DNA from 2 places in the Agromyces atrinae genome. Region 2 is predicted to be linked to the other one. Evidence: predicted binding sites of a transcription regulator. Region 2 holds the regulator's gene; the other holds the start of a gene.
What was found. Region 2 encodes LexA, which represses DNA repair genes until DNA is damaged. Its sites were predicted from a motif close to TCGAACANNTGTTCGA; they were not measured.
Positions count from the first base shown of each region.

Region 1: the regulator LexA is predicted to act here: its motif matches at 2,593-2,608, upstream of BJ972_RS08390 (HNH endonuclease signature motif containing protein).

Region 1 covers NZ_JACCBI010000001.1:1,756,502-1,770,982, forward strand. The annotation lists gene BJ972_RS08375 (ACP S-malonyltransferase) at 1-487, shown strand, start outside; gene BJ972_RS08380 (hypothetical protein) at 484-2,040, shown strand; gene BJ972_RS08385 (ArsR/SmtB family transcription factor) at 2,090-2,440, shown strand; gene BJ972_RS08390 (HNH endonuclease signature motif containing protein) at 2,718-4,442, shown strand; gene BJ972_RS08395 (ATP-dependent Clp protease ATP-binding subunit) at 4,567-7,191, opposite strand; gene BJ972_RS08400 (NADPH-dependent F420 reductase) at 7,345-7,986, shown strand; gene BJ972_RS08405 (NUDIX hydrolase) at 8,006-8,479, opposite strand; gene BJ972_RS08410 (LPXTG cell wall anchor domain-containing protein) at 8,574-9,962, opposite strand; gene BJ972_RS08415 (GNAT family N-acetyltransferase) at 10,121-10,690, shown strand; gene BJ972_RS08420 (dihydrofolate reductase family protein) at 10,787-11,395, shown strand; gene BJ972_RS08425 (DUF1905 domain-containing protein) at 11,405-11,692, shown strand; gene BJ972_RS08430 (hypothetical protein) at 11,753-13,147, opposite strand; gene BJ972_RS08435 (M20/M25/M40 family metallo-hydrolase) at 13,214-14,481, opposite strand, start outside.
Region 2 covers NZ_JACCBI010000001.1:1,002,084-1,016,564, reverse strand. The annotation lists gene metE (5-methyltetrahydropteroyltriglutamate--homocysteine S-methyltransferase) at 1-1,226, shown strand, start outside; gene lexA (transcriptional repressor LexA) at 1,290-1,982, opposite strand; gene BJ972_RS04935 (LysM peptidoglycan-binding domain-containing protein) at 2,243-2,620, shown strand; gene BJ972_RS04930 (histidinol-phosphate transaminase) at 2,671-3,771, shown strand; gene hisB (imidazoleglycerol-phosphate dehydratase HisB) at 3,768-4,382, shown strand; gene hisH (imidazole glycerol phosphate synthase subunit HisH) at 4,379-5,011, shown strand; gene priA (bifunctional 1-(5-phosphoribosyl)-5-((5-phosphoribosylamino)methylideneamino)imidazole-4-carboxamide isomerase/phosphoribosylanthranilate isomerase PriA) at 5,096-5,842, shown strand; gene BJ972_RS04910 (SseB family protein) at 5,826-6,614, shown strand; gene BJ972_RS04905 (ATP-dependent helicase) at 6,666-11,153, shown strand; gene BJ972_RS04900 (DNA-formamidopyrimidine glycosylase family protein) at 11,140-11,916, shown strand; gene BJ972_RS04895 (DUF1844 domain-containing protein) at 11,942-12,298, opposite strand; gene infC (translation initiation factor IF-3) at 12,630-13,214, shown strand; gene rpmI (50S ribosomal protein L35) at 13,207-13,401, shown strand; gene rplT (50S ribosomal protein L20) at 13,433-13,819, shown strand; gene BJ972_RS04875 (TrmH family RNA methyltransferase) at 13,896-14,481, shown strand, end outside.

The sequences.
Region 1 (14,481 bases), 750 kb from region 2:
GCACTACGACGAGATGCACAACGAGCTGTTCGATCTGGATGTCTCGTCCGCGGCCGACGGCACACCCTCGATCTCGATCGCGTTCCACGACGACAACCCGTACCAGCGTGCGTACCGGGTGAGCGATGCCGTCGAGCACGGGCGACCGATCGACCGCGATCACCCCCGCGGGATCGAGGACCACTTCGCAGACGTCATGTCGACCGTGTACGTGCGGGCCGGCGAGTCATCCGATCACGATGCGGACGACCCGCACTGGATCACGCGGTTCGTCTTCACGATGGGCACGCACTTCACCGCGATGCCGCCGTTTCACTTCAGCTCGGAGATCGAGGGCACTCTCGTCGACTCGCCCGACGTGCAGCGACGACCGATCGCGATCTACTGCGAGGGCATCAAGTGGCTCAACTGGGCACTCGAGATGCTCGAGGGCACCCGCACCGAGTTCCTCGGGGTGGATGTCCGTTCGGAGGTGTTCGCACGATGACGCGACTCATCTCACCGCCAATCTCCGGGCTCGCCGACCTGTCGGTCGAAGCGCGCGTGCTCGCGACGCCCTGGAGCCGCATCGTGCGCGGCATCGGTCTCGGTCAGCACCCGGTCGGGTACGACAGCGTCGCGGCGGCGCAGATCCGGCGGTCGTTCGACGTGCTCGGCGCGCGGCTCGATGATGCGAGCCCGTACTCGACGTTCTCGCGCGCCGTGGCGGAGCTCGCTCTCGACGTGACCGACCCCGCGCAGTCGCTCACCCGGGCGCAGGTCGCGGTTCGCGTCGAGCGGGCGAGGGTCGCGCTCGGAGCCATCGCGAACCCGTACTCGCGGGTGACGGCGGGCTGCATCCTGCTCAGCGCGGTGGCGAAACTCGGCGTCGATGCGTCGCTCGTCATCGACGCGCCCGGTGCACGCGATCTGCCCGCCGAGATCCTCGCCGCGGTCGACCTCATCCAGCCCGATGGCATCCAGGACGAGAATCACGGGCGGCACGGGGACTACGAGCGCGTCGCCGCCTGGACGGCCGTCTTCCTCGCCTTCGGCCAGGCCGACATCGGACACCGGCTCGTCACCCCCGGCCGGGATCGCGTGGCCGAGGCCGTGGCATCCCTCCCCCGCATCCCTGCGCCGTTCTTCCGCGGGAGGGGCGGGGCGACGCTCGTCTCCGCGATCGCCCTCCTGAGGCGGGGCGATGCCCTACGTAGCGGCGAAACGGATGCCGTGGGTGGCGTGTTCGCCGCGCTGGATGACGCCGATCGCATCGGCATCCACCCGGCGTTCCCGAGCCCCATGAGTGCACAGTTCGTCGCGATCTACCCGCTGCTCACGATGCTCAACGCGGTCGCCGTGGCGGGCGGAGGTCGGGTGCCGCGGGATCGGATCGCCGAGGCCTCCCGACTGATGGCCGAGCTTGAGCCCGTCGAGCGCACGCACATGGCGCTCTACTACGTGGTGGCACTGCACAACCTCGGCCGGCTGGACGACGACGTGCCCGATCTGGATGCCTTCGTCGAACCGCTCGTCGCGCAGTGGCGAACGATCGACCCGGGGCGCGACTACTTCCTGTATGGCATCTCGTATCCGTACCTCGCACAGTTGGCGTACTTCACGGGACGCGCCGACCTCATCACCGAGCAGATGCTCGACCGGATGGTGGGCGCCTTCCCGTCGCTCGAACTCACAGCGGAGGGGCGCGCCAATCGCCCGTATCCGTTCGCGTATGCGCTCAACATCGCGGCCGAACTCGGGGCCGGCGAGTTGTTCTCCTCGCCGCACCCCGCGTACGGCGGGCGCGCGCCGTACGACTGGGTCGTCGATCACCTCTCCCCCGGCGGTCGGATGGAGTCAGCGCGCCTCTACATGCTCGACCACGCCCTCGTGGGGTGGGCGTTGCGGATGCGAGCACCCGACAGCGTGGAACCGGGGGTGCTGGGGCGGTTCTCGTTCGCGGGTGGGTCGGAGCCGGGCCGTTCGGCGCGGGACGGCGTCACTGGCGGACGGCCCGAATTCTCCCGGGAGGACGGCGAACCATCGCCCGCCTCGGTGTAATCTATGAATCGATATATTCCGATTGATCGAGCCACCACGAAGGACACCCATGCCCCCGCGCGTCACCGTCGACGAAGCACCGGCCGGACTCACCGACGACACCCTTGAGGTCTTCAAGGCGCTTTCGAATCCCGTGCGGTTGCAGATCCTGCAGTGGCTGCGCGAGCCTCGGGCGCACTTCGACGCCGAGCGGGCCATCGCCGATCCCGATGAAGTCGGCGTGTGCGTGAGCCACATCACCGAGAAGGCAGGACTCGCGCAGTCCACCGTCTCGTCGTACATGAGCGTCCTCGAGAGGGCGCAGCTCGTGACGTCGACACGCATCGGCAAGTGGACGCACTACCGCCGCAACGAAGAGCGAATCGCGGCCGTCGTCGACAGCCTCGGTCAGAGCCTGTAGGAATCGGGGCGACTGGGGGCGGTTGCGCTGGGCGGCTGGGTTGGCAGCTCAGATCACCTCACCGCGTCGCCCGCTCTACTGTCGATCTTTTCCACCCTTGCCAGCAGCGCCATCTCTTCCGCCCCAACCCGCTCGTACTTCGGTGCGATTCTTCGTATACATCTTCTAATTAGACGCTCTAATCTTGCGATCCAATAGAACATATCTCCATTATCTGGTACACTGAAAGTACGTCGTGCCTGTCGTATCTGTTCTGAAATCAGAGGATGGCACACGCATGAGCACCACACCCGAGGCGGTCGACCCGCTGCTCGACGCGTGCGGTTCGGTCGCCGATGCGTGGGCCGGCGCGCTCATCGGCGGCGTGCGAGTGAACTCTGACCCGTGGGGCTCGTCGGAGTGGGATGCCTCTGACGACGTGATGTCGATGAGCGCGGCGGGTCTACTCCGGGTGCAGCGGTCCCTGTCCCACCTCTCTCGACAGCTCGACGCGCTGCAGGTTCGCGTCGCGCACGGCATCGCAGAGCGCTCCACCGGCGACGACGACGATCTGGCCCGCTCCGAGGGGTATTCGTCGGCTACGCGACTCATCGCGGCAACCCTCGGCACCGGGTTCGGGGCCGCCTCTCGCATCGTGTCCGTCGGAGTCGCGACCGCGCCGCGGCAGTCCTTCACCGGCGAACGGCTACCCGCTCGCCATCCGATCCTTGCTGCCGCATTGGCAGGCGGGCGGATGACTCTCGCGGTCGCCGCGCTCATCAGCACCTTCCTCGACCGCATCGCGCTCCGCGCCAGCACCGACGAACTCAACGACGCCGAAGGCTTCCTCGTCGAACGCGCCCGTCATGTCGGGCCCGACGGCATCACACGCCTGATCAAGCGTCTCGAGGCGCACCTCGACCCCGACGGGGTGGAGCCGCGCGAAGACGCGCTCCGCGCTGCCCGCAGCCTCACCATTCGCGAAGACCGCAACGGACTCATCCGCCTCACGGGCACCTTCGACCCCGAGAACGGCGCGCCCATCCAGACAGCCATCAACGCTCTCGTCGGAGCAGCCCTGCACGAGAGTCGCGGTGAACCCCGGCCATCGACAGGCCCTGAGGGCGGCAGCGTTCCCACCCCTCTCGGTACTGGCGACGACGGCGACACCGATCCCACGACTCGCGAGACACGCTCCCTCGGTCAGATCAGGGCCGATGCGTTGACGGCGATCGCACTGCTCTCGCTCGCGTCTACTGATGCACCACCCGCTCTGCGCGCCGCGACGGTCGTCGCACGTATCGACTACGCCGACCTCATCGACTCGCTCGACTCGCTCGCACCGGAGGCCGATTCGTCGACACCGATCGACAAGCGCGGCTCGGGGTACGCCACCATCGACGGCATCTCCACCCCGGTGTCCGCTGCGACGGCACGACGGATGGCTGCGTCGCACGGAGTCATCCCGCTCGTCCTCGGGGGCGACAGCGAAGTGCTCGACCTCGGACGAGATCGCCGCCTCTTCACCCCTGCGCAACGCATCGCACTCACCGAGCGCGACGGCGGATGCGCGTGGCCCGACTGCGGAATGCCGCCCTCGCACACCCAAGCGCACCACATCAGATGGTGGACTCGCGACAACGGCCCGACCGACCTCAGCAACGGCATCATGCTGTGCTCGTTCCATCACCATCGCGTCCATGCGGATGGTTGGAAGATTCACATCGACGGCAACCAGACCTGGTTCACACCCCCGGTCCACCTTGATCCATCACGCACTCCACGGCGCGGAGGTTCAGGCCTCACGCGCGCGCCCTCCACCCGCCGCCGTCCCGCAGTACCAGGCAACCCCGCAGCACCAGGCAACCCCGCAGTACGAGGCAACCCCGCAGCACCAGACAATGCCGCAGCACAACCACCGCCAGTCCACGCCACGGTCTCAGCCGCAGCCCGAGCGCCAGCACGCGCCGATGCTCGCAGGCGCGCCCGCAATGACCGTGCCCACGTGATGGCGACGACATGATGGCGACGACGTGACGGCAACGGAAAGACGAAAAGATGGAGATGACGGAGCAGAGACGACGAAAGGGTGCCGTCGCGGCGACCGAGTCGCCGGCGACGAGCACCCTCTCGCGGGAGCGAAACGCCTACGCGGCGAGTGCCCCGAACTGCGCACCGCTCGCGAACCGGCCAGCGCGCGCGACACGAACCGAGATCGCTCCCTCGTGCGCGTCGACGGTGACCGCCTGACCGTCTCCGAGCTCACCGCTCACGACGAGTTCGGCGATGCGGTCATCCACCTCGCGCTGGATCACGCGACGCAGGGGCCGGGCGCCGTATTCGGGCTCGTATCCGATCTCCGCGATGAGGTCGACCGCGGCATCCGTCACCGAGAAGTCGATCTCTCGAGCGGCGAGCCGCGCCGACGTCGCACCGAGCAGCAGGCGCACGATCGACGAGAGCTGTGCCGTGTCGAGCTTCCTGAACAGCACGATCTCATCGATACGGTTCAGGAACTCCGGTCGCATCGCCTCGCGGAGCTTGCCCATGACGCGATCGCGCAGGTCCTTCTCCGACGCGAAACCTCCGGCGGCGGCATCCGCCTGCGCGACGAATCCGAGTGCACCCGAACGCGAAGCGAGGAATTCCGAACCGAGGTTCGACGTCATGACGATGACGGCGTTCCTGAAGTCGACGACGCGACCCTGGCCGTCGGTGAGGCGACCGTCGTCGAGCACCTGCAGCAGCAGGTTGAACACATCGGGGTGCGCCTTCTCGATCTCATCGAACAGCACGATCGAGTACGGGTTGCGCCGCACGCGCTCGGTGAGCTGTCCGGCCTCGTCGTATCCGACGTATCCGGGAGGGGCACCGACGAGACGCGACACGGTGTGCCGTTCGCCGAACTCGCTCATGTCGAAGCGGATCACGGCCGACTCGTCAGCGAAGAGCGACTCGGCGAGAGCCTTCGCGAGCTCGGTCTTGCCGACACCCGTCGGGCCGAGGAAGAGGAAGCTCCCGACCGGTCGACGCGCGTCGCCCATGCCGGTGCGGTTGCGACGCACGGCCTTCGCGACAGCGGCGACCGCGTCATCCTGCCCCACGACGCGGGCGTGCAGTTCGGCCTCGAGGTGTCCGAGACGTTCGCGCTCACCCTCGGTGAGACGGCTGACGGGGATGCCGGTGGCACGCGCGATCACCGCAGCGATCTGCGCCTCGTCGATGACGGCCTCCGGCGACGACGCCGCAGCGCGACCCGTGGCACTGGCCTCGTCGAGCTTCGCCTGCACTCCGGCGATCTCGTCGCGCAGCCGCGACGCCTCCTCGTAGTGCTCGGCCGAGACGGCCGCATTCTTGGCGCCCTCGAGCGAGGCGAGCTGCTCGATGAGCCCGCTCACGTCGACCTGACGCCCGAGGCGCAGGCGCAGTCGTGCCCCCGCCTGGTCGATGAGATCGATGGCCTTGTCGGGCAGCACGCGGTCGCCGAGGTACCGGGCCGAGAGTTCGACCGATGCACGAAGCGCCTCGTCGGTGTAGGTCACACCATGGTGCTCCTCGTATGCAGGACGCAGTCCGTGAAGGATCAGCACGGCGTCCTCGATCGACGGTTCGCCCACGCGCACGGGCTGGAAGCGACGCTCGAGCGCCGGGTCCTTCTCGATGCGGCGGTACTCCGCGAGCGTGGTCGCGCCGAGCAGGTGCAGCTCGCCTCGCGCGAGACGCGGCTTCAAGATGTTGCCGGCGTCCATTCCGCCATCGCCCGCTCCACCGGCACCGACGACGGTGTGCACCTCGTCGATGAAGACGATGAGTTCGTCACGGTGCGCCGAGATCTCGTCCATCAGCTTCGTGAGTCGCTCCTCGAAGTCGCCGCGGTAACGCGTGCCGGCGAGCATCGCGGGCAGGTCGAGCGAGACGACGCGCTTGTCGCGCAGTTGCTCGGGAACCTCGCCGTCGACGATCGCCGAAGCGAGCCCCTCGACGATCGCGGTCTTACCGACTCCCGCCTCGCCGACGAGCACGGGGTTGTTCTTCGTGCGTCGCGAGAGGATCTCGATGGCCTGCTCGATCTCGTCGGTGCGCCCGATGACGGGGTCGAGAGATCCGAGCGCGGCGAGCGCCGTGAGGTCGGTGCCGAACTGGTCGAGCATCGGGGTGTCCGAGGGCGCGGCGGCCTCACCGTCATCCGTCGCCGTGAAGTTCTGCTCGTCGCCGACGCCGTCGCGAAGTCCCTGAGTGAGTGCCTCAGCCGTGACGCCGGCGCGCGCGAGCACCTGGCCCGCGGGGGCATCCTGACCGAGCACGAGCGCGAAGAAGAGGTGCTCGGGGTCGATGTACGTCGATCCCGACGAGCGCGCCACCTGGTACGCGTGGAAGAGCGCACGGCTCGCCGACGGGGTGATCGTCGCGGCCCGAGCGCGGGGGTCGCCGGCCTCGAAGCCCTCGGATGCCGCGGGCAGACGCGACTCGGCGGCCGTGACGATGCGCTCGGGATCGACATCGATTCGTGCGATGGCCTGCGCCACCGTCTCGTCCTCGACGATCACGCGCACGATGTGCAGCGCATCGAGTTCGGTCTGACCGCGCTCGAGCGCGAAGCGCCCGGCCTGCTGCAGGATGCTCTGCGTCCGCGCGGTGAGGAAGCGGCTCAGGTCGATGGATCGTGCCGCACGAGCACGCTCGCCGTCGAGGTAGCGCGCAAGGAAGTCGTCGAACGAGTTGCCGTCGTCGGGGCGGGAATCAGCGTTCTCGGGGGTGAAGTTCTCGGGCACGAAACCTCCTGGGTTGAAACTTGAGTGCCTTACGCTCAACTTCAACGCGAGCGGGGCGAGGGTATTCCCGGCGTGCGTCGATTTCTTCCCGAGAGGTTGCTGTCATCTGCCGACATCCAGGAATTCATGCGCGCGAGCACCGTTGTCCCGAACATGACAACACTCGGAATCATCGGAGCAGGACACATCGGATCGAACGTCGCGCGGGCCGCGATCGCGGCGGGATATGACGTCGTCATCTCGAACTCGCGCGGACCGGAGACGCTCGGCGACCTCATCGGCGAACTGGGCGGGAAGGCGCGAGCCGCGACCGCCGAGGAAGCCGCAGCGGCGGGCGACGTCGTCCTCGTCGCCGTGCCCCTCAAGAACTACCGCGACGTTCCCGTCGCTCCCCTCGCCGGAAAGATCGTCGTCGACGCGAACAACTACTACTTCGAGCGCGACGGTCACATCGACGCCCTCGACCGCGGCGAGACGACGACATCGTCGCTCCTGCAGGCGCACCTGCCCGAGTCGAAGGTCGTCAAGGGCTTCAACCACATCGTCGCCGCGACGATCCCGACCGACGGCACTCCCGCGGGAACGCCCGACCGCCGCGCCCTCGCCACGGCGAGCGACCACGCCGATGCGATCGAGTTCATCACCCGCTTCTACGACGAGCTCGGCTTCGACACCGTCAACATCGGTGCCCTCGAGGACTCGTGGCGCGTCGAGCGCGACCGCCCGGCCTACGTCGTGCGCCAGAACCGCGACGAGCTCGTCGCGAACCTCGCGAAGGCGAACCGCCTGCCGTAGTCGCGGTGCTCGGCGTCGCTCAGCGGCCGCCGAGGAATCGCGCGGCGACGGTGTCGTCGAGCGCCGCCTCGATTCGGGCGCGGTGCTCGGCGGCGACCGCCGACAGATCGGCGAGCGGATGCCACGCGAGATCGGTCATCTCGCCATCGGCCGGGTACGGGTCACCCTCGACCCATGCGCAGCGGAACGTCAGATCGAGGTAGTCGGCCTGGTCGCCGTTGGCGTAGGTGATCCGCGGCACGGTGCTGACCGAGGCGAGGCGCTCGACGCGAATCACGACGCCGGCCTCTTCGAGAGCCTCGCGACGCGCCGCGTCCGCCGGCTCTTCGCCGGGATCGACGATGCCCGTGATGGGCGTCAGCGCACCATTGTCGGAACGGCGGCCGAGCAGCACGTCGTCGCCCCGCAGGATGACGGCGGTGACGCCGACGAGCGAGAGCGGAACGGTTCCCACGTGCCGACGGAGTTCGAGGATGAAGTCAGGGGTGGCCATGCCGCCACCCTAGCGAGACGCGCCTGATGAGACGACGGAAGCGCGCCCCGGGAATGCTCCCGGGGCGCGCTTCGACGTTGGTGCTGCGTGTGCGTCAGTCCACTCGGCGGCGCAGGACGAGGAATCCGCCGGCGACGAGGAGCATCAGCCCTCCCGCGAACAGCGTCGCCGCACCGGCGGCATCGATTCCGGTCTCGGCGAGCGATTCGCGCGGTGCGTCACCCTGCGTAGGTGCCGGCGCCGGTGCAGGCGCGGGCTCCGGTGCCGGTTCGGGCGCAGGTTCGGGCGCGGGCTCCGGCTCCGGCTGGGGCTCGGGCTCCGGCTCGGGCTCGGGCTCGGGCTCGGGCTCGGGAACGACCGGCTCGGCGACCACGGTGAGCTGGATGCTCACCGATCGCGTCGCAGAGACGAGGCTGAGCGTGCGCTGCCCCGGGGCGGCGTTCGCGATCGTCAGGGTTCCCGTCGCGGCACCGTCGGTGTCGGCGTCGAGCGTCAGGACGCTCTGGGTGTCCCACTGCACGTCGATCGACTCGTCGGCACCGAATCCGGTCGCCGTGATCGTGATGCCGGAAGCGAGGTCGCTCACGGTCGGCGTCGTGGTCGACGGCACGACGACGGGCTGCGGCTGAGGTTCGGGCTCCGGCTCAGGCTCAGGCTCAGGCTCAGGCTCGGGCTCCGGCTCCGGCGCAGGCACATCGGCCGTGACGGTCAGCGTCGTCGCGATACTCGCGGCACCGCTCGATACGGCGAGCGAGTACGTTCCCGCGCCGAGGGGGCCGGAGTACGTGAAGCGCGCCTCACCGTCATCCGTCGCCGTCTCGGTCGCGACGGGCGACCCATCGACCGCGAGCTCGACGCTCGACTGGGCGAGGAAGCCCGAGGCGGTCACGACGATGCCGTCGTCGACGAGGGCCGACTCCGAGACGCTCGTGGCCGAGAGGGCGATGGCGGGTTCGGGCTGAGGCTCCGGCTCCGGCTCCGGCTCCGGCTCAGGCTCCGGCTCCGGCTCCGGCTCGGGTTCGGGCTGCCCGCTCACTTCGGCGACCCACTCGAACGTGTTGCCCGAGCAGCCGAGGTCGGGCATCGTCGCGACGCCCTGGCCGCTCGCGGTTCCGTCGGCCTCGATGATTCCCGCGACGACGAATCGGATCTGCGCGCCCGGATCTCCGACGTACCAGTCGGCTCCGAAGAAGCCGTTCTCCTCGACGGGAGTCGGCGGCATGTCGGCCCACGGCGTGATCGCGGGCATGCCGAAGCAGTAGATCGCGCTCTGCGTGGAGAAGCCGCTGACGAGTCCGTCGCTGCTCACCTCGAACGAGACGGGCGAATCGAGGTCGTCCTGTGTACCCGTGTACTGCCCGGCAGGCACGGGTGATGCGGCGAACGCGGCACCGGCGATCCCTCCCGCGGTGAGCGCGAGGGCCCCGGCTCCGGCGAGCGCTGTGGCCCACAGGCCACGCTTCGCTCTCGGTCGTGTCGGCATGAATGTCATCGTGGTGTGGTCTCCCCATGGTCGCGGCTCACACCCCGAACGGGGGTAAGCACTCGGCTTCACGATGCTATGAAGCGGACCGCCGCCTCCGGTATCCGTGGTTCCACGGGTATCTCGACGCGGGGCACGACGAGTGGCACAGTGGCGTGATGGCGATCGACATTCGGCCGGCGACGGTGTTCGCCCATGTCGCGACGATGGTGGGGCCGAAGCGTCCCGATGCGAACGTGTGCTGGTGCCTCAGCTACCGCATCCCGTCGGCCGACAACCGCGAGCTCGTCGGCCCCGCGCGCGGCGATCGCGTGCGCGCACTGTGCCGCCAGACGGTACCGCCCGGTGTGCTGGCCTACGACGGCGACGAGGTCGTCGGGTGGGCGGCCGTCCATCCGCGCTCCGACACGAGCTTCGCGCGCAACCGCAAGATCCCCGTCATCGACGACCTCGACGTCTGGTCGTTGTGGTGCGTGCGCGTGCGCCCCGGGCACCGCGGCTCGGGAATCTCGCATCGACTCGTCGAGGGAGCCGTCGCGTTCGCGCGCGATCACGGAGCACCGGCCGTCGAGGCCTACCCGGTCGACAACCGCGGCGCGAAGGTCGACCTCACGATGGCGTACGTGGGAACGCGGAACCTCTTCGAGAAGGCGGGATTCACACACGCCGCCGACACCGACTCGGTGCTGAACGGCTTCCCCCGCGTGCTCATGCGCCTCGCCCTCTGACCTCCGCAGGCCTCCGACGGTTTACTCCGCTCGGCCGCAGGCCGAAGATGGGGAGAGCGGCGCTCTCGTCCGCAGGCGCCCGCACCGGGAGATCTCATGGGAATCATCGCTGCTGACCTGTTCCTCACCCTCGACGGCGTGTACCAGGCGCCGGGCGGGATCGACGAAGACCCGAGCGGAGGCTTCGAGCACGGCGGCTGGCAGGCCGGGTTCCCGGGTCAGGATGCGGGCGAGACGATCCTCGCCAACATCGCGAAGATCGACGCGCTGCTGCTCGGCCGGAAGACCTACGACATCTTCGCGTCGTACTGGCCCGGTCACGGCGACTCCGACCCCATCGCGGAGCGCTTCAACCGCATCCCCAAGTTCGTCGTCTCGCGAGAGCTCGTCGACCCGACCTGGGCGGGCACGACGGTGCTGCGGGATGCCGCGTCAGCGGGGCGTCTTCGCGACGACTTCAACGAGGTGCACCTCATCGGTAGCGGCGACCTGCTGAACTCGCTCCTCGAAGCAGACGTCGTCGACCGGCTGAACCTCTGGCTCCACCCGCTCACGCTCGGCAGCGGGAAGCGGCTCTTCGGCACGGGCACCCTCCCCGCCGCATTCCGACTGACCGAGCCGCCCCGCGGCTTCGAGGGCGGATCGGTATCGCTCGTCTACGAACGCGCGGGAGACGTCGTGACGGGCAACATCGACGACATCTGAGCCTCACCCATGGATCTCGAGTTCACCGGTCCCGTCTGGTACTGGCGCGGGCCGGCGCCCTTCCACTTCGTCACCGTTCCGGTCGACGAGGCCGACTCGATCGGCGAGGTCGCGGCCCACGTCACCTACGGCTGGGGCATGGTGCCGGTGACGGTCACCATCGGCGTGACGTCGTGGTCGACATCCCTCTGGCCGAAGGATGACGGTTACATCGTTCCCCTCAAGGCCGACGTGCGTCGCGCCGAGAGCATCGAGCTCGACGACGTCGTCACGGTGCGCCTCGGTATCGGGGTGTGAGCTGCGCCGGCGACGACCCGGTCAGATGGCTCTCGCTGCACGGCGCGGCCTCACTCGCGGTCAGCCACCGGCGGAGTCCGCAGTCAGCGCGATGAGTGCGATGCCGCCGCACAGCCCGAGTGCGAGCACGGCGATCGATGCCCACCGTGCGAAGGTCGCCACCCTCGCGCCACGCAACACCTGAGCGCCCCGGTGTGAGTGCACGATCCGCACACGCGCGGCCTCCGCGAGCGCGAGGCCGACCGGTGGGATGACGCAGAAGATGCAGGCGACGACGGCGAGGGCGCTGAGCGGAACGGGGGGCTCGTCCGGCTGCCGCGCCGCCTCGGCGACCCGGCGCGCGAGCGCCCGCGCGAGATGACGAGCAACGATCTCGCGGAGCACCCCTCGGCCGCGGATCGAGGCAGTAACGCCGAGATATCGTGACGCGAGCACCGAGGGCACGGTGATCGAGACGACGACCCACGTCAGAAGCATCGCCGCACCGAACGGCGAGCCGTAGACCACCGCGGCGTCCCACACGACGATGTACACGAGGATGACGACGGGCACGCTGATCAGAGTGATCACGACGCACACGATCACGAGCGTCACCCAGTCGCCCTGCACAGAGAGCTGGTACGAGTACGTAGCGACGGCGACGACCACAGCACCTGCGGCGAGACTGATGAGCACCGCCGCGGCCCGAGCACCCAGACCCTCCCACGAATCGATCACGATCGGGGGAATGAGTCCCGCCAGCACCGATGCGATCACGAGAGTCGACCACTGCCGGGTCTTCGCCCTCCCGCTGGGTCGCCGTGTGCCCGTTGTCACCGAGAGAAGGGGACGAGCGGCCGCCTCTCGACGTCGGAGACGCCACTCGCGGACGAGGTCGCGACCCTTGCGCAACTCATCGCCCGCCACGGCTGCATCGGAAGCGACGAGCGCGACGAGGACTCCTCCGATGAGCGGCCCGAACAGTCGAAGGACGTCGATCGACGTCGGCCCGGTCACGTTCTGGACGGACTGATACAGCCCGAGCGCGAGAGTCGCGATGGCGAGCGCATCGGCGACCTGCGCGAGGGCATACCGGCGGGCCGCGCCAGAGACATCGCGGGACCTGTCACCGGAGACCTCTGCACGCACCGCGACCTGCAGAGCGATGGCGATCGTCACCGAAACACCGAGAGTCGCGAGGAAGACCTCGGCGGGCAGCGGGGGAAGAAGGATGCGGATCGGGCTGGTACCGGTGTTCGTCAGCGCAGCGATTTCACGGAGGAGGAACACTGCCCCGACAGCGACGGTGGCCACGATCGACGCTCGAAGGAGAGTCATTCGCATCCCCCGCCAGTAGTCGTCGTGCTTCCCGACGAAGACCTCAGCGTCGTCATGCGGCTCGCCGGTCTCGACCGGCTTGCGACGCCACCCCCAACTCAGCTCGATGCTCTTTCGCGACTCGACGGATTCAGACACCATCCGATTCTGCGATGAACATGTTCACGCCGGTGGGTTCTCCACAGGGCAGTTCTGAGGTGCGCGCTACTCGCCGAGCACCTCACGCACGACGCGGTCGAGCGCCGAGACCGTGAGGTCGATGGAGTCGAGGTCGATGCGTTCGTTGTGACCGTGGAAGAGCCGGCGGAAGCGTCCGTAGTCCCACCGTTCGCTCAGGACGCCGAAGCCGTAGGCGGGCACGCCTCGCCGCCGGAAGAAGCGCCCGTCGGTTCCGCCGACGCCGAGCATGGGCAGCAGTTCGGCCGTGGGGTACGCGCGACGCACGGCCGAGCGCAGCGCCTCGACGACCGGGGTGTCGAGGGGCGATACGGTCGACGCCCCGTACAGGTCTCCCTCGATCGTGATGTCGTCCATGAGATCGCCGAGCGCCTCGCGCAGGTACCCTTCGACGTCGTCGGCCGACACATCGGGGAGGATCCGGATGTCGAGATCGATGCTCGCCTCCCCCGGGATGACGTTGCCCTTCTCCCCCGCCCGCACGATGTTCGGAGAGATCGTCGTGTGCGTCGACGCGTGGGCGAATCCGGCGAGCGCGCCGGTCGACCCGAGCGCGTCGTAGAAGCGATCGGGATCGGTGAGCGCCGCACTCGTCTCGGTGTCGTAGGCGAGGGCGTCGACATAGGCGCGCCACTCGGGCGAGATGACGGTCGTGCCCCGGAATCGCGCGATGCGCGTCACCGCCTCGGCCGCGATGACTCCCGCGTTCCGCGCACCCCACGGCGCCGACCCGTGACCGGGCGTGCCGCGCACGAGCAGCCGACGTGTGGCGATGCCCTTCTCGCCGACCATGACGGTGAGAGACGGCTGCGGCCCGGCGTGCGCTCCGCCCGATTCGGTCAGCACGTAGTCGGCGTCGATGAGGTCGGGTCGATTCTCGGTCAGCCACTGCACACCGAATCGACTGCCGTTCTCCTCGTCGGCGACGGCGGCGAAGACGAGGTCGCCGCGCGGCCGGAAGCGCGCCGCCCCGGGAACCCCCTCGGCGAGCGCGCGCGTCACGACGGCGTACGACGCCGTGAGGTTCAGCATGTCGATGGCCCCGCGACCCCACAGCTCACCGTCGATGATCTCGGCCGCGAACGGGTCGTGCTCCCAGCCCGCCTCCTCGACGGGTACGACGTCCGTGTGCCCCACGAGGGCGAGGGTCGGAGCCGAACGGTCGCTGCCCTCGATGCGCACGATGAGCGACGCCCGCCCGGGATGGGGCTCGACGACGATTCCCTCGAGCCCCGAACCCGCGAAGAACTGCTGCAGGGTGCGCACGGTGCGGATCTCGTGGCCGGAATCGGGCG
Region 2 (14,481 bases):
AGGTCGCGCAGGTCGTGGCGCTCGCACGCGGCATCCGTGACGGGGGCTCCGCGATCGAGGCCGAGCTCGCCGCCGCCACCGCCGCTCTCGCCGACCGCGCCGACGCGCCCGGCGTTCGCGACGGCGCCGTCCGTGCGCGCCTCGCCGGCCTCGACGACAGCGCCTTCTCGCGTGGGTCGTACGCCGAGCGCCTCGCCGCGCAGGACGCCGCACTCGACCTCCCGCCGCTGCCGACGACGACGATCGGCTCGTTCCCGCAGACCGGCGAGATCCGCCGTGCCCGCGCCCAGCTCCTGAAGGGCGACATCGACGAGGCCGCGTACCTCGAGCTCATGCGCGACGAGATCCGCCGTGTCGTCGATCTCCAGGAGGAGATCGGTCTCGACGTCATCGTGCACGGTGAGCCCGAGCGCAACGACATGGTGCAGTACTTCGCCGAGAACCTCGACGGCTTCGAGGTGACGCAGAACGGCTGGGTGCAGTCGTACGGCAGCCGCTGCACGCGTCCGTCGATCCTGTGGGGTGACGTGTCGCGCCCGGCGCCGATCACCGTCGATTGGTCGGTCTTCACGCAGAGCCTCACCGAGAAGCCCGTCAAGGGCATGCTCACCGGCCCCGTGACGATCCTCGCGTGGTCGTTCGTGCGCGACGACCAGCCGCTCGGCGAGACGGCACGTCAGGTGGCGCTCGCGCTGCGCGACGAGATCGCCGACCTCGAATCCGCCGGCATCGGTGTCATCCAGGTCGATGAGCCCGCACTCCGCGAACTGCTCCCGCTCAAGAACGCCGACCACGCCGACTACCTCGACTGGTCGGTGGGTTCCTTCCGTCTCGCGACGGCGGGCGTTGAGGCGAAGACGCAGATCCACACGCACCTCTGCTACTCGGAGTTCGGCGTGGTCATCGACGCCATTCAGAACCTCGATGCCGACGTCACGAGCATCGAGGCCGCGCGCAGTCGCATGGAGGTCGTCGACGACCTGCAGTCGAGCGGGTTCGACCACGGCATCGGTCCGGGCGTGTACGACATCCACTCGCCGCGCGTCCCGAGCGTCGACGAGGTGCGTTCGCTCCTCGAGAAGGCCGTCGCCGCGATCCCCGAGCGCCAGGTCTGGGTCAACCCCGACTGCGGACTGAAGACGCGCGGATACGACGAGACGGTGGCCTCGCTCCGCAACATCCTCGAGGCCACGCGCGCCGTGCGCGCACAGCTCGCCGACGCGTAGACGCGATCAGCACGACAGAACGCCCCCGGCTCGGTGCCGGGGGCGTTCTCTCGTTCGTGTCGGTCAGACGGCGCGGAGCACGGCGACGACCTTGCCGAGCACGTCGGCCTCGTCGCCGAGGATCGGCTCGAAGGCACTGTTGCGGGGGAGGAGCCACGTGTGGCCGTCGCGCTGCCGGAACACCTTGACGGTCGCTTCTCCGTCGAGCATCGCGGCGACGATCTCGCCGTTCTCCGCCTCTTTCTGCGCGCGCACGACGACCCAGTCGCCGTCGCAGATGGCCGCGTCGATCATCGATTCTCCGACGACCTTGAGCATGAAGAGCTCGCCCTTGCCGACGAGCTGCCGGGGGAGCGGGAACACCTCATCGATCTGCTGCTCGGCGGTGATCGGGATGCCGGCGGCGATGCGACCGACGAGGGGGACCATCGCGGCGTCGCCGATGGGCGTGCTCGAGTAGGAGTCGACGTCGGTCGTCGTGCCCTCGCTCTGAGGCACGTCGATGAGGATCTCGAGCGCGCGCGGGCGGTTGGGGTCACGGCGGAGATAGCCGCTCAGCTCGAGCTGGTTGAGCTGATGGGTGACGCTCGACAGCGATGCGAGCCCGACAGCATCGCCGATCTCGCGCATGCTCGGCGGATAGCCTCGCTGGCTCACCGACCGCTGGATGAACTCGAGGATGGAGAGCTGCTTCGCGCTCAGGCTCTTGCGACGGCGCGTGCGCGCCGGCCGTTCGGCGTCGGTGTCGTTGCTCACTGGTGTGCCCCTCTCCGGGCTCCGCACGTCGTGGGCGGGCCGAGTGTCAGTGGTCCCTGATCGAATGTCACCAGGTACTCGAAACTGTATCGCCGCCGTTCGACCGAGACAAACATCTCTTCGAGTGTGTCGCGATCTCAGAACCGAAATCTTCCGAAGAAGTACTTGAACTTTCGAATAATCGAAGATAGGTTCGGAATACATCTTCGCATGCGGCTCTCCCGGCCGAGGGCCGCATGCGAACACTCAGGAGGTGTGACATGAGCACGGTTATCGCCAGCAGCCCGTTCGTTATCGGTAGTGGTGTCGACGCAGGTCGATCCGTCGCCCCGCGTACCCGTCTGCGTCTCACGCGACGCGGGCGCATCGTGCTCACCTCCCTGGCCGCAGTACCGGTCGTCGCCGTCGCACTCTTCGCGGGGTTGAGCGCTGTTCCCGCGGTGGCCGGCAGTTCCAGCGCCGATGTCTCGTTCCGCTACGTCACGATCGAGCCGGGTCAGTCGCTCTGGTCGTTGGCCGAGTCGCTCGCGCCGACGGTCGACCCGCGCGACGTCATCGCCGAGATCACGAGCCTCAACGGCCTCACGAGCTCGTCGCTCGAACCGGGTCAGCAGATCGCCGTTCCTCTCGGTTACTGATTCGGGCACGGTCGCACAGAGGCGGCCGTCACGCTCGTTAGGCTGATCGGGTGACTTCTCTCGACGACCTCCCGCTGCGCGACAATCTGCGCGGTAAGACCCCGTACGGTGCACCCCAGAAGACGGTGCCCGTCGCGCTCAACGTCAACGAGAACACGCATCCCATCCCCGAGGCTGTCGCCCACGACGTGCTGGGGCGGCTCGCGGCCGCGATCCTCACGCTCAATCGTTACCCCGATCGTGAGTTCACCGAGTTGCGCGAGCAACTCGCCGCCTATCTCGGCCACGGCCTCGTGGCCGATCAGATCTGGGCCGCGAACGGGTCGAACGAGGTGCTCCAGCACATCTTCCAGGCCTTCGGCGGCCCGGGCCGCTCGGTGCTGAGCTTCACGCCGACGTACTCCATGTACCCGCTTCTCGCGGGCGGCACCGACACCCGGTGGATCGGCGTGCCTCGTGCCGACGACTACTCGATCTCGATCGCGTCGGCGGTCGCCGCCCTCGACGAGCACGACCCCGACATCGTCATCCTCTGCGGTCCGAACAACCCGACCGGCACCCCGCTGTCGCTCGACGTCATCGACGCCGTGGCGTCGCACGCTCGCGGCATGGTCGTCGTCGACGAGGCGTACATCGAGTTCGCCCCCGAGGGCACGCCGAGCGCGCTCTCGCTGCTGTCGAAGCATCCTCGACTCCTCGTGTCACGCACGATGAGCAAGGCGTTCGCCTTCGCCGGGGCACGCGTGGGCTACCTCGCCGCCGACCCGGCGGTGACCGACGCGCTCCGCCTCGTCCGGCTGCCGTACCACCTGTCGGCGTTGACGCAGGCGGCCGCCCTGGGTGCGCTCGCCCACTCCGACGAGATGCTCGCGATGGTCGGCGAGATCCGTGAACAGCGCGATCGCATCGTCGTGCGACTGCGCGAGCTGGGTTTCACGCCTCACGAGAGTGCGAGCAACTTCGTGCTCTTCGGCGGGGTGGACGATCCGCACGCGGTGTTCGAGGCGCTCCTCGACCGCGGCGTCCTCGTGCGCGACGTCGGCATCCCCGGTCACCTGCGGGTGACGGCCGGCACCGAAGCCGAGACCAGGACCTTCCTCACCGCCATCGCCGAACTCGCCGCAGAACGCGGCAATAGGATGACCTCATGACGAGCACCACCCCGAACCGGACCGCACGCGTTCAGCGCGAGACGAGCGAGTCGAGCATCGACCTCTCCCTCGACCTCGACGGAACCGGTACGAGCGACATCGAGACCTCCGTCCCGTTCTTCGACCACCTCCTCACGGCGTTCGCGAAGCACTCGCTGACCGACCTGCGGGTGCGTGCGAAGGGCGACATCGAGATCGACGTCCACCACACGGTCGAGGACATCGGCATCGTGCTCGGACAGGCGATCCGTCAGGCGCTCGGAGACAAGCGCGGCATCTCGCGTTACGGCGACGCCCTCGTCCCTCTCGACGAGGCGCTCGCCCAGGCCGTCGTCGACATCTCGGGCCGCCCGTACCTCGTGCACACGGGGGAGCCCGCCGGTTTCGAGTTCCACCTCATCGGCGGTCACTTCACCGGTTCGATGGTGCGCCACGTGTTCGAGGCCATCACGCTCAACGCGGGGCTGACCGTGCACCTCACGGTGCTCGGCGGCCGCGATCCGCACCACATCGCCGAGGCCGAGTTCAAGGCGTTCGCGCGCGCGTTCCGTCAGGCGAAGGCGCTCGACCCGTTCGTGTCGGGCGTGCCGTCGACCAAGGGCGCTCTGTGAGCGCTCCGCGCGTCGTCGTCCTCGACTACGGCTCGGGCAACGTCCACTCCGCCGTCAAGGCGCTCGAGCACGCGGGCGCCGATGTCGTGCTGTCCTCCGACAAGCGCACGGCGGTCGAGGCCGACGGCCTCCTCGTGCCGGGAGTCGGTGCGTTCTCGGCCGTCGTCGACGCGCTGCTCGCGGTGCGCGGCGACGAGATCATCGATCGCCGGCTCTCGGGCGGTCGCCCCGTGCTCGGCATCTGCGTCGGCATGCAGGTCCTCTTCGAACGCGGCATCGAGCGCGGGGTCGACACCGAGGGACTCGGCGAATGGCCCGGAGTGGTCGACGAACTCGAAGCACCCGTCCTCCCGCACATGGGCTGGAACACGGTCGACGCTCCCGAGAACTCCGTCCTCTTCGACGGCATCCGCGACGAGCGTTTCTACTTCGTGCACTCGTACGCGGCGCGCTCGTGGACCCTCGACGTCCAGCCGCCGTTCCCGCAGCCGCGGCTGACCTGGGCGACGCACTCCGATCGATTCCTCGCCGCGGTCGAGAACGGCCCGCTGTCGGCGACGCAGTTCCACCCCGAGAAGTCGTCGGCGGCCGGCATCCGTCTGCTGCAGAACTGGCTCGGCACCCTGTGACGGTGAACGTCGGCGCGTCGGCGGCCGAGTAAGATTCTGTGACTGTGCCGGCTGAGTCCAACCGGTCAGGATCCGAGGATAGTGATGAGCGAGTTCAGCAGGTCGCCGAAGCTGGTGCTGCTTCCGGCCGTCGACGTCGCGGGCGGTAAGGCCGTGCGTTTGACCCAGGGCGAAACGGGTACCGAGACCAACTACGGTGACCCCGTCGATGCCGCCGCGGAGTGGGCCGACCAGGGCGCCGAGTGGATTCACCTCGTCGACCTCGACGCAGCGTTCGGCCGGGGCAGCAACGCCGGTGTGCTGAAGAAGGCCATCCGTCAGGTGCGCGGCGTGAACGTCGAGCTGTCGGGCGGCATCCGTGACGATGAGAGCCTCGAGAACGCCCTCGAGATCGGCGCCAAGCGCATCAACCTCGGCACGGCTGCTCTCGAGAACCCCGAGTGGGCCGCTTCCGTCATCGCTCGCTACGGCGAGGCGATCGCCGTCGGTCTCGACGTTCGCGGTACGACTCTCGCGGCGCGCGGGTGGACCCAGGACGGCGGCGACCTCTGGCAGGTCATGGACCGCCTCGAGGATGCCGGTTGCGCGCGCTACGTCGTGACGGATGTCACGAAGGACGGCACCCTGCAGGGCCCGAACGTCGATCTCCTCCGTCAGGTCATGGAGCGGACTCACCGACCCGTCATCGCGTCGGGCGGCATCTCGAGCCTCGACGACATCGCGGCGCTCCGCGATCTGGTTCCGCTCGGTCTCGAGGGCACGATCGTGGGCAAGGCGTTGTACGCCGGTGCGTTCACGCTCGGCGAGGCCCTCGATGTCGCCGGCTACTGACGACGGCGCGACGCCTGCGCTCCCGGCCGATTCGGCCGGCCAGCCGTGGGCCGGTCGGTCGTTCGAGGCGAACGCGCACTCGGCGGATGACGGCAGCGCGCCCGCCGAGCTGGTCGACGCACTCGCTCGATTCCGCGGGAACGATGTCGGTGCGTCCGTCGTCGTCGACGCCTTCCGCGGGTCGCGCCTGCTCATACCGCTGCTCGCCGAGCTGGGCGAGTCGGCCGAGGGCGTGCACGGTCTCGCGGCCGACAAGAGCCAGGAGCTCTCGATCGTGACCGTCGCCGGACCGGACGGCCGAAAGGTGCTCCCGGTCTTCAGCTCGGTCGAGGCGATGACGCGCTGGAACCCCGTGGCCCGTCCTGTGCCGGCCGACGGTGTTCGGGTGGCTCTCGCTGCGGCGGACGACGGCACGGACCTCGTCGTGCTCGATGCCGGATCGTCGACCGAGTTCGCGATCCGTCGGCCGGCGGTGTGGTCGATCGCGCGCTCGCTCGAGTGGCGACCGAGCTATGCCGATCCTGCCGTCGAGCAGGCGTTCGCCCGGTCGATCGAGACCGAACTCGCGGTCGTCGGGGTCGATCTCGACTCGGGAGACCCGGATCACCGTCTCGCGGGCCCTGAGCTCCTCGTGCGCCTCCGCATCCTCGCGGGACTCACGCGCACCGAGCTCGACGCCGTGCTCGCGCGACTGGCCTCGCGGTGGGCCGCCGACGACGTGATCGCCGAACGCGTCGACTCGCTCGCCGTGCGAATCGTAGCGGCCGACTGAGCTGAGTGCGAGGCCGAATGCGATGTCGGCCGTATCTGATGTGATGGTCAGATGAGCACCGTGCTCGATCTCTTCACGCCGGCGACGCGAACGTGGTTCGCCGAGTCGTTCGCCGCGCCCACCGCGGCTCAGGCCGAGGCCTGGCAGGCCATCTCGCGCGGCGACGACGCGCTCGTGATCGCCCCGACAGGCTCGGGCAAGACGCTCGCCGCGTTCCTCTGGGCGATCGACCGTCTCGCGCATGATCCCGACCGTGAACCCGGTGCGGGTACCCGCGTGCTCTACCTCTCGCCGCTCAAGGCGCTCGGCGTCGACGTCGAACGCAACCTGAGGGCGCCGCTCGTCGGCATCGGCCGCACCGCCGAGCGCATCGGCCAGCCTCTGCCCGCCGTGTCCGTGGGCGTGCGCTCGGGCGACACCCTGCCCGCGGCGCGGCGAGCCCTCCTGACGAATCCTCCCGAGATCCTCATCACGACGCCTGAGTCGCTCTTCCTCATGCTCACATCGAGCGCGCGCGAGACCCTGCGCCACGTCGACACAGTCATCATCGATGAGATCCATGCGATAGCGGCGACGAAGCGCGGCTCGCACCTAGCTGTCTCGCTCGAACGGCTCGACGCGCTGCTCCCGTCGCCCGCGCAGCGCATCGGACTCTCGGCGACCGTGCGTCCGCCCGAGGCCGTCGCGCGCTTCCTCCAGGCCTCGAAGCCGGTCGCGATCGTCGATCCGCCGAGCGAGAAGAAGTTCGACCTGCGGGTCGTCGTGCCGCTCAGCGACATGACCGACCTGTCGGAGTCGGCCGGATCGATCTGGCCCCGCGTCGAGGAGGCGATCCTCGACGAGGTGCTCGCGCACCGGTCATCCATCGTCTTCGCCAACTCGAGGCGCCTCGCCGAGCGACTGACCGCGCGTCTCAACGAGCTCTACGCCGAGCGTGTCGGCGTGCTCGAGCCGGCGAACGCGGTGCCCGCTGCCATGCTCGGCGGGGCGGGGCAGACCTCGGGCGCCGAGCCGCTCCTCGCCCGGGCCCACCACGGGTCGGTCAGCAAAGAGGAGCGCGCCGACATCGAGGCCGACCTGAAGTCGGGCTCGCTGCGCTGCGTCGTCGCGACGTCGAGCCTCGAGCTCGGTATCGACATGGGTGCGGTCGATCTCGTCGTGCAGGTCGAGTCGCCCCCGTCGGTCGCGAGCGGGCTGCAGCGGCTCGGTCGTGCAGGCCACCAGGTGGGCGAGGTCTCACGCGGTGTGCTCTTCCCCAAGCATCGTGCCGACCTCGTGCACTCGAGCGTCGCGGCGGAGCGCATGGTGGCCGGGCTCATCGAAGAGCTCACGGTGCCCTCCAATCCTCTCGACATCCTCGCTCAGCAGACGATCGCCGCGTGCGCGCTCGACACGCTCGACGTCGAGGAGTGGTTCGACCTCGTGCGCCGTTCGGCACCGTTCGCCGCCCTCCCGCGCTCCGCCTTCGATGCCACGCTCGATCTGCTCGCCGGTCGCTATCCGTCCGATCAGTTCGCCGAGCTCCGCCCCCGCATCGTGTGGGACCGCGAGGCCGGCACGATCACGGGTCGGCCCGGCGCCCAGCGGCTCGCGGTCACGAGCGGTGGCACCATTCCCGACCGCGGTCTGTTCGGGGTCTACATGGTCGGCGAAGCCGGGCCGGGTCGCCGTGTCGGTGAGCTCGACGAAGAGATGGTCTACGAGTCACGCGTCGGCGACGTCTTCGCTCTCGGTGCGACGAGCTGGCGCATCCAGGAGATCACGCACGATCGCGTCGTCGTGAGCCCGGCGTTCGGCGAGCCGGGGCGGCTGCCGTTCTGGAAGGGCGACGGCATCGGGCGTCCGGCCGAGCTCGGCCGAGCGATCGGGGCGTTCATCCGCGAGACGCTCGCGGCCGACTCGTCGGCCGCCGCCCAGCGGCTCGCCGCCATCGGTCTCGACACGAACGCCGCCGAGAACCTCATGACATACCTCACCGAGCAGCGCGCAGCGACGGGGCGCGTGCCGAACGACGAGACCCTCGTCATCGAGCGATTCCGCGACGAGCTCGGCGACTGGCGCGTCGTCCTGCACTCGCCGTACGGCATGAAGGTGCATGCACCCTGGGCGCTCGCGATCGGAACGCGTGTGCGCGAGCGGTTCGGGGTCGACGCCAACGCCGTCGCGAGTGACGACGGCATCGTCATCCGTGTACCCGACACCGAGAGCACGCCTCCCGGCGCCGACCTCTTCCTCTTCGAGACCGATGAGATCCTGCCCATCGTCACGGAGCAGATCGGCGGCTCTGCCCTCTTCGCGTCGCGATTCCGGGAGTGTGCCGCTCGTGCGCTCCTGCTCCCGCGCTACAACCCCGGCCGACGCTCACCGCTCTGGCAGCAGCGCCAGCGAGCCAGTCAGCTCCTCGACGTCGCTCGTGACTACGCCGACTTCCCGATCATCCTCGAGACGATCCGCGAGTGCTTCCAGGACGTCTACGACGTCCCCGCGCTCCTCGACCTCACCGGGAGGATCGCCAGTAGGGAGGTGTCCGTCGTCGAGGTCGAGACGCCGCTCGCAAGCCCCTTCGCGTCGAGCCTGCTGTTCGGCTACGTCGGCGCGTTCCTCTATGAGGGCGACTCCCCGCTCGCCGAGCGTCGCGCCGCCGCGCTCTCGATCGATCCCGCGCTCCTCGCCGACCTCCTCGGAACGGTCGAGCTGCGCGAGGTCCTCGACCCGTCGGTCATCGAGACGACCGAGAGCGAGCTGCAGCACCTCGCGGAGAACCGGCGGGCACGTGGAGCCGAGGGGATCGCTGATCTCGTGCGCGACCTCGGCCCCTTGACGGTCGAGGAGATCGGGCTGCGCGTGGAACCCGGAACCGAGGTCGCCGAGGCCCTCGCCGACCTCGCGCGCGCGAAGCGCGTGGCCGAGGTGGGTTTCGCGGGTCGCTCCTGGTGGATCGCGGTCGAGGATGCGGCTCGGCTCCGCGATGCCCTCGGAGTGCCGGTCCCTCCGGGCGTGCCTGCCGTCTTCGGTGAAGCCGTCGCCGACCCGCTCGGAGACCTCGTGGGCCGCTACGCGCGCACCCACGGTCCGTTCGACGCGAGTGCCGTCGCCCTCCGATTCGGTATCGGCACGGCGGTCGCTCTCTCCGCTCTTCGCCGACTGGCCTCCGAGCGCCGTGTCGTCGAGGGCGAGTTCCGCCCGACCGGAACCGGGTCGGAGTGGTGCGACGCCGAGGTGCTGCGCCGACTCCGACGTCGGTCCCTCGCCGCGCTCCGCAACGAGATCGAGGCCGTGCCTCCGCAGAGCTACGCACGGTTCCTGTCGTCGTGGCAGAACATCGGGGGAGGGCTGCGCGGACTCGATGGCGTGCTGTCGGTCGTCGAGCAGCTCGAGGGTGTCCGGCTGCCGGCATCGTCGTGGGAGACACTCGTGCTCCCTGCTCGGGTCTCCGACTACCGGCCCGCGCTGCTCGACGAGCTGACCGCGACCGGTGACGTGCTGTGGGCCGGCGCGGGCGGCATGGCCGGCAACGACGGCTGGGTGAGCCTGCACCTCGCCGACTCGGCGGCGCTCAGCCTGCCGATCGGCGCCGATGCGAGCGACCTCTCCGACCTGCAGCGCGAGATCGTCGCGCAGCTCGGAACCGGGGCAGGCTACTTCTTCCGTCAGCTCGCCGATGCCGTCGGTGTCGACGGTGACGACGAACTCGTCGACGCCCTGTGGGACCTGGTCTGGCGGGGCACGATCACGAACGACACCCTCGCGCCGCTCCGCGCCCTGCTCTCCGGCGGCTCGACGACGCACCGGCAGGCGCCGGTCACTCCGCGCGCGCGACCCGGGCGACCCGGGCGACCGAGCAGAGCCGGCGCACGCGCGCAGCTGCTCGCCCGCACGGGGCCGCCGACCGTCGGCGGTCGCTGGTCGATCCTTCCGCTCGCCTCGACCGACGCGACCGCGCGAGCCGCCGCGCTCGGTGAGACCCTCCTCGACCGCTACGGCGTGGTGACCCGTGGCTCCGCCGTCGCCGAGTCCATCATCGGCGGCTTCGCGCTCGTCTACCGCACCCTCGGCGGGTTCGAGGAGTCGGGCCGCGCCCGGCGGGGCTACTTCGTGGAGGGGCTCGGCGGCGCCCAGTTCGGAGCACCCGGCGCGGTCGACCGGCTGCGGGCTCCGGCGAAGCCGCAGGCGGTGGCGCTCGCCGCGACCGACCCGGCGAATCCGTTCGGCGCCGCCCTGCCGTGGCCCGCTGTTCCCGGAGAGGGCACGCATCGACCCGGTCGGAAGGCCGGTGCCCTCGTCGCTCTCGTCGACGGCGAGCTCGTGCTCTACCTCGAACGCGGCGGGCGGTCGGCTCTCGTCTTCTCCGACGACGGCGAGGTGCTCGAGCGCGCCGCTGCCGCTCTCGCCGCCCTCGTGAGGCTCGACGGCATCGGCATGCTCCGCGTCGAGACGTCGAACGGAGACTTCGTCATCGGGTCGGCCCTCGGTGCGGCCCTGCGGGCGAACGACTTCCGAGAGACACCGAAGGGGCTGAGGATCAGTGCCCGAGGGTGACACCGTCTGGCGACAGGCTCGCCTGCTGCGCGACGCGCTCGTCGGGCTCGAGCTCACGAGCACCGACTTCCGCATGCCGCGCTTCGCGACCGTCGACCTGAGCGGGCGCGTCGTTGACAGCGTCGACAGCCGCGGCAAGCACCTCCTCGTACGTGCGGGCGATGCCGTCATCCACTCGCACCTCAAGATGGAGGGCATCTGGGACGTCTACCCGGCCGGGGCACGGTGGCGGAAGCCGGCGTGGAAGGCCCGCGTCATCCTCCGGAACGAGCAGGTGGATGCCGTGGGCTTCGAGCTCGGAAAGCTCGAGGTCATCGCGCGCGACGACGAGCACGATGCGCTCGGCTACCTCGGCCCCGACCTCCTCGGACCCGACTGGGATGCCGCCGAGGCCGTGACGCGGCTCGGAGCGAGTCCCGAGGCGGAGGTCATCGTCGCGCTCGCCGAGCAGCGCAACCTCGCCGGCCTTGGAAACGTGTACGTCAACGAGCTGTGCTTCCTCCGCGGCATCCGGCCCGACCGTCCGGTCGCCGACGTCGACCTTCCCGCACTCGTCGATCTCGCACGCCGCGTGATCGTCGCCAATCGCGATCGACCCGAACGGGTGACGACGGGTGATCTGCGCCGCGGACGTCGTCTCTGGGTCTACGGACGCGGGGGAGAGGCGTGCCTGCGATGCGGCACCACCATCCAGCGCGGAGAGTTCGGCCGCTCGGCGCTCGAACTGCGCGTGACGTACTGGTGCCCGTCGTGCCAGATCTGAGGGGTGCTCGAGCGCGCCCGGCGGGTCAGTTGACGGGGCCGGTCCACTTCTCGCCGGGGCCCTTGCCGATCGGGTCGGGGATGACCGACGCCTCACGGAAGGCGAGCTGAAGCGAACGCAGACCGTCGCGGAGACTGCGCGCGTGCATGTCGCTCACTTCGGGGGCGGCGGCCGTGATGAGACCGGCGAGAGCGTTGATGAGCTTCCGCGCCTCATCGAGGTCCTGCTGGCTCTCGGGGTCGTCGGCGAGCCCGCACTTCACGGCTGCCGCGCTCATGAGGTGGACGGCCGTCGTGGTGATGACCTCCACCGCCGCGACATCGGCGATATCGCGCGTGGCGTCGGCTGCGGCATCCGAAAATGCGCGGTCGGCGTCGTCGATCGCTCGCTGGTTGTCGTCGAAACCCTGCTCGACCGGGGATGAAGTGTCTTCCACGCCGTTCCTCTGCTAGACTCATGCGGGCTCCGGGGTCACACCCCGGTACGAAAGTGGAGAATCTCCCACCCGCGCAACCGCTTCATCAAGGTTACCGGGTCTTGCACTCCGCTCCGTCGCGGTGATCGAAGGATCACCACGGGGGAGTAGGCAGGGTGCGGCACGAACAGTTCGATCATGTGTTGTGATCGCGCCGTCGTGCGTGGATCTCCGTTCTCGTCTGCACGAGGCATCCGTCTCGTTCGGTAGCCGCAGGCTTGAGTAGAGGAGAACCCGCATCAGCGATCCCCGTACAAACGACCGTATCCGCGTCCCCGAGGTCCGCCTCGTCGGACCGAGCGGAGAACAGGTCGGCGTCGTCAAGATCGAAGTGGCGCTGCGTCTGGCGCAGGAGGCCGAACTCGATCTCGTCGAGGTCGCACCGAACTCCAAGCCCCCGGTCGCCAAGATCATGGACTACGGCAAGTACAAGTACGAGGCTGCGCAGAAGGCGAAGGAAGCCCGGCGCAACCAGGCGAACACGATCCTCAAAGAGGTTCGCTTCCGCCTCAAGATCGACAAGCACGACTACGAGACCAAGATGAAGCGCGCCATCGGCTTCCTGCAGGGCGGCGACAAGGTGAAGGCGATGATCCTTTTCCGTGGCCGTGAGCAGTCCCGCCCCGAGATGGGCGTGCGTCTGCTGCAGCGCTTCGCAGAAGATGTCGCCGAATTCGGTGGCGTCGAGCAGAACCCCACAATCGATGGTCGGAACATGGTGATGGTTATCGCCCCGATCAAGAACAAGTCCGAGGCCAAGGCCGAGGCAAACGCACAACGTGCCGCCAGCAAGGCGGCTCGACAGGAGGAGAACAATGCCTAAGCAGAAGACCCATTCGGGGGCGAAGAAGCGCTTCAAGATCACCGGAACCGGCAAGCTCAAGAAGCAGCAGGCCGGTATGCGCCACAACCTCGAGGGCAAGTCCTCCGTGCGCACGCGTCGCCTGAACCAGGACAAGGTCCTGTCGCCGGCTGACGCCAAGGTCGTCAACAAGCTCCTCGGCCGCTGAGCCGCGCCCGATTCGTTAGGAAGATAGAGAAATGGCAAGAGTAAAGAGGGCTGTCAACGCCCACAAGAAGCGTCGGGTCATCCTTGAGCGCGCCGAGGGCTACCGCGGTCAGCGGTCGCGCCTGTACCGCAAGGCCAAGGAGCAGGTCACTCACTCGCTCGTCTACTCGTACCGCGACCGTCGTGCCCGCAAGGGTGACTTCCGTCGTCTGTGGATCCAGCGCATCAACGCTGCGTCGCGTGCGAACGGCCTGACCTACAACCGCCTCATCCAGGGCCTCGGCCTTGCGGGCGTCGAGGTCGACCGTCGTATCCTCGCCGAGCTCGCCGTGAACGAGCCCGCGACGTTCGCGGCTCTCGTCGAGACGGCCAAGAAGGCCCTCCCGGCCGACACGAGCGCGCCGAAGGCTGCTGCGTAAAGCATCTTCTTCAGAAAGGCCCGGCCCCTCAGGGGTGCCGGGCCTTTCTGTTACCTCCGACCTCTAAGCTGGCGACATGCTCGAGAACCCCCGTTCCCCGCGCGTTCGCGCCGTCGCCAAGCTCGCGCGCAAGGCGGCACGTGCCGATAGCGGCATGTTCCTTCTCGAAGGCCCGCAGGCCGTCTCCGAGGCGTTGACGTTCCGACCCGAGCTGCTCTCCGAGCTGTACGGCACGCCGACGGCGCTCGAACGTCACCCCGAGATCGCCGAGGCGGCCAGTGCGGCCGGCGTCGATCTCGAGTTTGTCTCCGAAGAGGTGCTCGAGACGATGGCCGATACGGTGACGCCGCAGGGCTTCGTGGCCGTGTGCAAGCAGTTCCCGACGGCCGTGAAGGACATCATCGCCGCGGAGCCCAAGCTCATCGCCATCCTCGAAGAGGTGCGCGACCCCGGCAACGCCGGCACGATCATCCGAGCCGCCGACGCGGCGGGCGCCGACGCCGTCATCCTGACCGGGCGCAGCGTCGACCTCTACAACCCGAAGGTCGTGCGAGCCTCGACCGGGTCGATCTTCCACGTCCCCGTCGCCGTCGGCGCCTCGCTCGACGACGTCCGCGATCGTGTGCGTGCCGCGGGCCTCACGATCATCGCGGCCGACATCA